2 regions of the Bacillus sp. SORGH_AS_0510 genome follow, and region 2 is predicted to be linked to the other one. Evidence: predicted binding sites of a transcription regulator. Region 2 holds the regulator's gene; the other holds the start of a gene.

Region 1 (3,599 bases), 1.7 Mb from region 2:
GACCGAAGACCTGATTTTTTTACCCCTTCGGTCGTTATGAACCCTTCTAATCGACCGAAGTCCTGATTTTTTTACCCTTTCGGTCGTTATGAACCCTTCTATACGACCGGAGCCCTGATTTTTTATGCCCTTCGGTCGTTATGAACCTTTCTAAACGACCGAAGTCCTGATTTTTTTTGCCCTACAGTCGTTATGAACCTATCTAAACGACCGAAGTCCTAATTTTTTTACCCCTTCGGTCGTTATGAACCCTTCTAATCGACCGGAGTCCTGATTTTTTTAGCCCTTCGGTCGTTATGAACCCTTCTATACGACCGGAGCCCTGATTTTTTATGCCCTTCGGTCGTTATGAACCTTTCTAAACGACCGAAGCCCTGATTTTTTTTGCCCTACAGTCGTTATGAACCCTTCTAATCGACCGGAGACCTGTTTTTTTTACCCCTTCGGTCGTTATGAACCCTTCTAATCGACCGAAGTCCTGTTTTTTTAACGCTTCAGTCGTTATGAACCCTTCTAATCGACCGAAGACCTGATTTTTTTACCCCTTCGGTCGTTATGAACCCTTCTAATCGACCGAAGTCCTGATTTTTTTAACGCTTCGGTCGTTATGAACCCTTCTAATCGACCGAAGACCTGATTTTTTTACCGCTTCAGTCGTTATGAACTCGTCTCAACGACGGAAGCTCAAATTTCCCTTCCCCTTCTCCCATTAACCTCTAATTTGCACTTATTTTGGCATTCTAAATGACATCTAATTGGACATGAATTTTCAATGTAAAATATGTATTTTTACTCAAAAAACACTTTAATAATGGACTGCCAATACTAAAAGAAATGGACATTAAACCTTGATATAACAACAAAAATGGCATGCGTCAATTCACATGCCATTTCATCTTTCAATTTGTCTTCGTGCACCCCACAAGTGAACCCTTTACTAGCATTCCGAGCTTATCTTCTATTATTTTAATGATGATGGTGGATACCCTTTGAAGGATTTGTAATAAGCCATTCTTCTTTTGGTACGTGGAAGAATTGAATCCAGATATTATCTAGATACTCATTATTTTTTTCAATAATAAAGTCAATTTCCTTATCGGATTTAATTATTTCATCCTTTTCTGTAGGAGTATCGAGCATTAAATCGTAGTGTGCATGATCTCCGTGGATGCTTGTTACATATATACGAAATAATTTTCCTTGTGCTTCCTCTTGATCTAACATTTTATTCAATGCTTTTGCAGCATTGCGGTTAATTTTGACTTTCATTATATGCTCTCCTCTAACTATGTATTCACCTATATTATCCCACGAATGTAATAAAATAGACAACTATTATTGCAGGAACCTTGTAACAACGCCATTTTCCATTTTATCTCAATATTAGGCTTTTAAATCCTTAACAAATTTGTCACAACTTTTTTCAAAAACCTATGTTAACATCACATCTATGTTGTTAATATTGTGTTAAGGAAACAAACACACCAATAGTTATTATTTAATAATTAATTTAATTATTGTTTTTTGTTTTTATGAAAGGGCATGACTCTAGCAAAGTTTGTGAATGAATTCACGAAGAGATTGTGAAAAAACGAACAATTATTGGAGGGGAAAATCTCAATGTTTAAAAAGAAATACTTCGTTCCATTATTAGCTCTACTTCCTGTACTGCTTTTAAGTGGATGCGAACCAAATATGCTTGTTTTCGAGCCAAAGGGTCCTGCAGCGAGAGATATTCTTGACTTGATCAATTGGTCGCTCATCTTCATGCTCCTTGTGGTTATTGTCGTTTTTGGTTTATTTGGATATATTATCTGGAAATACCGTGCAACACCTGAAAATAAAGATTACGAGCCACCTGAAGAACATGGCAGCACAAAATTGGAATTTATTTGGACTGTTATTCCTATTCTGATCGTAATTGCTTTAACCATTCCAACAGTTACAACGATATATAAACTTGAAAAACCACCTGTTGGCTATGAAAATAAAAAACCTATCGTGATCCATGTTACATCTGCCGACTGGAAATGGATTTTTAGTTATCCAGAACAAGGTATTGAAACAGTGAACTATGTTAACATTCCTGCAGGTACACCTGTTGAGTTTAAATTAACATCAGCTGGTACTATGCAATCTTTCTGGGTGCCTGAATTAGGCGGTCAGAAATACACAATGAATAAAATGGAAACTCAACTGTACCTTACTGCAGATAAGCCTGGGGAATTTCTAGGCCGTAACACAAACTTCAACGGAAAGGGCTACGCTGAAATGGAGTTTACCGTTGAAGCAAAGTCACCAAAAGACTTTGATAAATGGGTTAAGGACGTTAAAGATAAGGCACCAAAATTAACGGAGAAAAAATACAATGAACTCCTAAAGCCGACACATTTAGGACGTGAAACATTTATTGGTACACATTTAGCTTGGGTTGACCACGCAAAAATGAACTCTAAGACTTATACAAACCCAGAATTATATGAGGTCCATGGCGTCAAAGGTAAGATCTTTAAAGATGAAGAACCTAATGGCGAGTCTATGGAGAGTATGAATAAGAATGAAAATTCTAATGGAGGTGAACACGATGGGCATTAATTGGCATGACTTCTTCATCGTGGGGAACCCTTTAATACTAGGTTCTCAGATTGCTATTGTTCTAACAATGGTAGGTATTGTTGCTGGAGTTACCTATTTAAAAAAATGGAAATGGCTCTGGCGTGAATGGCTTACAACTGTAGACCATAAACGAATCGGTATCATGTACATCATTTCTGGTGTATTAATGTTCTTCCGCGGTGGCGTGGATGGCCTATTAATGAAGGCACAAACCTCACGCCCTGAGATGCAATTTTTAGATGCACAGCACTATAACGAAATTTTCACCACTCATGGTGTAATCATGATTTTATTCGCAGCTATGCCACTTTTAATTGGTTTAATGAACGTCGTTATTCCACTGCAAATTGGTGCACGTGACGTTGCGTTTCCGCAATTGAATGCGCTAAGTTTCTGGCTATTCTTTGCAGGTGCAATGCTGTTTAACATTTCTTTCGTTGTTGGTGGTTCACCAGATGCTGGATGGACAGCCTACTTCCCTCTTGCAGGGAAAGAGTTCACTCCTGGTATCGGTAACAACTATTATGCAATAGCCTTACAGATTGGCGGTATTGGTACTCTGATGACAGGTATTAACTTTGTCGTAACAGTTTTAAAAATGAGAACAAAGGGCATGACATTAATGAGAATGCCGATGTTCACTTGGACATCATTTGTTGCTTCCATTATTATCATTGCTGCTTTCCCAATCTTTACTGTAGCACTTGCTCTAATGACATTTGACCGTATTTTCGGTACCCATTTCTTTACGCTAAGCGGCGGTGGAATGGATATGATGTGGGCGAACTTGTTCTGGCTATGGGGACACCCTGAGGTATATATTGTTGTTCTTCCAGCCTTCGGAATGTTCTCAGAAGTTATTTCAACTTTTTCTCGAAAAATGTTATTTGGCTATAAATCAATGGTCTTTTCCGTCGTTGGAATTGCTTTCTTAAGTATGCTTGTATGGGTTCACCACTTCTTTACAATGGGTGCTGGACCAG
Region 2 (3,599 bases):
TTTGTTTTTCAATTTCAAAAGAGAAGGTAGCGGACTTCTCATCCCCAAGAGGGCGGTCCATTAACTCCATCTTCTCTAATTTTTTCCGGCGGCTCTGTGCCCGTTTCGTTGTTGAGGCGCGCGCTAAATTTCGTTGGATAAAATCCTGCAGATTCGCTACCTCTTGCTGTTGCTTTTCATACAGTTTCATATCCCGTTCATAATTGGCCGCTTTTTGGTCAAGGTACGCACTGTAGTTCCCCGGAAAACGTTGGATTTGCTTGCGGGAAACTTCATAGACCTGATTCACGACTTTATCTAGAAAGTAACGGTCATGGGAGACGATTAAAATAGCGCCATCATATCCCTGCAAATATTGTTCGAGCCAGGAAAGGGTATCAATGTCCAGATGGTTGGTAGGCTCGTCCAAAATTAAAATATCAGGTTTCGTTAACAGCAGTTTCCCTAAAGCAAGCCGGGTTTTTTGCCCTCCGCTTAAACTAGCAATCATGAGGGAATTGTCTTGAAAGTTTAGACCATGGAGAACGGAACGAATGTCAGCCTCGAACTGGTATCCACCCTGCTCCTTAAATTTTACTTGAAGGGTATCATATTCTTTAAGAACCCGTTCATACTTGACGGCATCTTCAAACACAGCGGGGTCTGCCATTTGTTCTTCCAGCTGGCGAAGAGATTTTTCCATGAGGCGAAGTGGTTCAAAAACGGTCAGCATTTCATCCCAAATGGATAAATTGGATTCTAATCCTGTATTTTGGGCTAAATAACCGATCGTTACTTCCTTTGGCTTGATAATTTCTCCGCCATCATGGGACAAATGTCCGGCAATAATCTTTAGAAGTGTCGATTTTCCAGCCCCGTTACGGCCGACAAGAGCCACGCGGTCTCTTGTTTGTAATTCTAGCTTTATATTCGATAAAATAAGGTCAGCACCATAGTATTTTTGTAATTGATTGACTTGTAATAAAATCATATTTTTCACCTCTATTACTTAGGACTAGTGTACCGTATTAGCGGAATGACGGCAATAACTCGGACTCTTCCCGTGCCTCTTCTGATAAAAAATTGCTTCATTCGTTCAAAGTTTCACACACATAAAAGGGAAAATAGTGTATTATTTTTTGATAGGAGGATTTTTTTATGGCCGAATTTACGCATTTTAATGAAGAAGGCAGAGCGAAAATGGTGGATGTCAGTGACAAACCTGAAACGGCGCGAACTGCCATTGCTCATTCTAGCATAACCGTAAGTAAAGAGATTTTTGACAAGATCACCAATCATGAGATGAAAAAAGGCGATGTTTTAGCTGTTGCCCAAGTGGCGGCTGTTATGGCGGCTAAAAAAACATGGGATCTCATTCCGATGTGTCATCCTATTCCACTAACAGGAGTTAATATTTCTTTTGCGTGGGAAGAGGAGCAAACAGGAAATTTTCAATTACATATTGAGGCAGCAGTGAAAACAAAAGGGAGCACAGGTGTGGAAATGGAAGCGCTAACAGCTGCATCTGCTTGTGCCCTAACTGTCTATGATATGTGTAAAGCAGTTGATAAAGGGATGGTCATTGGACCAACCTATTTAGTGGAGAAAACAGGCGGCAAAAACGGTGATTTTAGGAGAAATGGTCAGGTTAAATAAGATGTAAGAAAACCATTCATGGGATGTGGGAGAAGATGAGTAACGAAACAATGAAAATACCACAGGCGACAGCCAAGCGGCTGCCCCTCTATTATCGATTTTTAAAGAACCTGCATACTTCCGGTAAACAACGAGTTTCATCCGCAGAACTAAGTGAAGCGGTAAAGGTGGACTCGGCAACAATTCGCCGTGACTTTTCCTATTTCGGGGCTTTAGGTAAGAAGGGGTATGGCTATAATGTAAACTATTTGTTAACCTTTTTCCAGAAAACGCTGGATCAAGATGTATTAACAAAGGTTGCGTTAATTGGAGTAGGTAATCTAGGGACGGCCTTTTTAAACTATAACTTTTTGAAGAATAACAACACGAAGATTGAGGTTGCCTTTGATGTCGATCCAGAAAAAATGGGGACGAAAATTCGGGAAGTTCCGGTTTATCATTTGGATGACCTAGAGAAGGTGTTGGAAAACAGCGATATTCAAGTAGCCATTTTAACAGTTCCAGCGCCGGTTGCACAAGTAATTACAGACCGACTTGTGAAGGCGGAAGTGAAAGGAATCTTAAACTTTACGCCAGCCAGGTTAAATGTGCCGGCATCCATCCGGGTTCATCATATCGACCTAGCCGTGGAACTGCAATCATTGGTTTACTTTTTAAAACACTATCCAACAGAAGATACAGATGAATAGTACTAGGTAAGGCCTTTTACGAAACTTGCTTCGTAGAAGGCCTTTTATTTTTTCTGTTTACGTAACCATTGTTGTTATGGAGGAAAAGGGAAATAATGTTCATTTTGTATCAAAGCTATACTACGAAGAAGCTGGCTAATTTGGATTGCTCCCTTAGAAGAGTAACGAATAAACGGAGTTTTTCCGGTTATTTGCAAAATCGAGCTCATTTAGGAATAGATAAGCGGAGGTTTTCCGGTTATTCAAAGAATGGTACCCCATTAAAAAAAGCCTTTTTTACATAAAATTGTAAATTATAACTTTACAAACGTAACAGTGTTATGTTACATTGTTAATCAGAAAGGGGTTTTTATCATGAGTGAGGAGTTAATCTCAAAAAAAGACCTATTAGAATTGGCGGGAATTTCGTATGGACAGTTGTATAGGTGGAAGCGTAAAGACCTTATTCCGGAGGAGTGGTTCATCCGGAAATCAACCTTTACCGGCCAGGAGACATTTTTTCCAAAAGAAAAGATTCTGGAGCGCATTAATAAAATTCAAACAATGAAGGAAAATCTTTCACTTGATGAACTTGCAGACATGTTTTCACCGAATATTTCAGACCTGCAGTTAGATAAGGATGAGTTAGTGAAACGTAACATTGTTTCGATAAGTGTAATGAATTTTTACTTAGAGAATGAAAAAGGCAGCCAAACGTTTTCGATTAACAGGATGCTTGAGGTATTCGTCTTAGAGAAGCTGCTGCAATCCGGCGAAATTAATTTGGATGAGGGAAAAATGCTGCTACAGGTATTAAAGGAGCATGCTGCAATCATTAAACAAAAAAGCTGTGAAGTAGTCATTACGCGCAAGCTTGGCGTGTCAACGTGTCTGTTGTTAATCAACGCGGAAGCGGTTCATTTTGATCAGGGGACAAAAGTGGTCGTCCAGCTTTCCCTGATGTCCTGCATGGAAGAGATCAAGGCTAAATTACTATAAAGGAGAATATACATGGATACGAAGGATAGAGGAGACTTAGTCATCAATGGTTTCGGAGCCTCGAACGGTGGAGCATTTCACCAGGTCACATTGAATGGATTCGGTACGGTACACAGTGATGTGGAATGCATAGAGTTTGAAAGTAATGGGTTCGGGACAGTGGATGGAAATGTGAAAAGTGAGCACACCAAAATAAACGGCAAAGCAAAGGTAAAGGGGACGATGGAGTCCCAAAACGTCTCAATCGATGGAACGGCAAAGATTGAGGAACATCTTATTGGAAAAATCGTAAAGGTT

Evidence for each region. Region 2 encodes Rex, which represses fermentation and respiration genes when NADH is low (regulators of the CRP and FNR family bind a similar motif). Its sites were predicted from a motif close to TTGTGAAATATTTCACAA; they were not measured.
Region 1: a site for Rex is predicted at 1,559-1,576, ahead of qoxA (cytochrome aa3 quinol oxidase subunit II). Genes of this name have one in related genera too.

Annotation. Positions count from the first base shown of each region.
Region 1 is NZ_JAUTAU010000001.1:3,169,375-3,172,973, forward strand. Features, by position in the region: gene QE429_RS16285 (iron-sulfur cluster assembly accessory protein) at 967-1,269, opposite strand; gene qoxA (cytochrome aa3 quinol oxidase subunit II) at 1,621-2,595, shown strand; gene qoxB (cytochrome aa3 quinol oxidase subunit I) at 2,585-3,599, shown strand, end outside.
Region 2 is NZ_JAUTAU010000001.1:4,819,510-4,823,108, reverse strand. Features, by position in the region: gene QE429_RS24355 (ABC-F family ATP-binding cassette domain-containing protein) at 1-970, opposite strand, end outside; gene moaC (cyclic pyranopterin monophosphate synthase MoaC) at 1,138-1,635, shown strand; gene QE429_RS24345 (redox-sensing transcriptional repressor Rex) at 1,671-2,324, shown strand; gene QE429_RS24340 (YhbD family protein) at 2,679-3,302, shown strand; gene QE429_RS24335 (polymer-forming cytoskeletal protein) at 3,315-3,599, shown strand, end outside.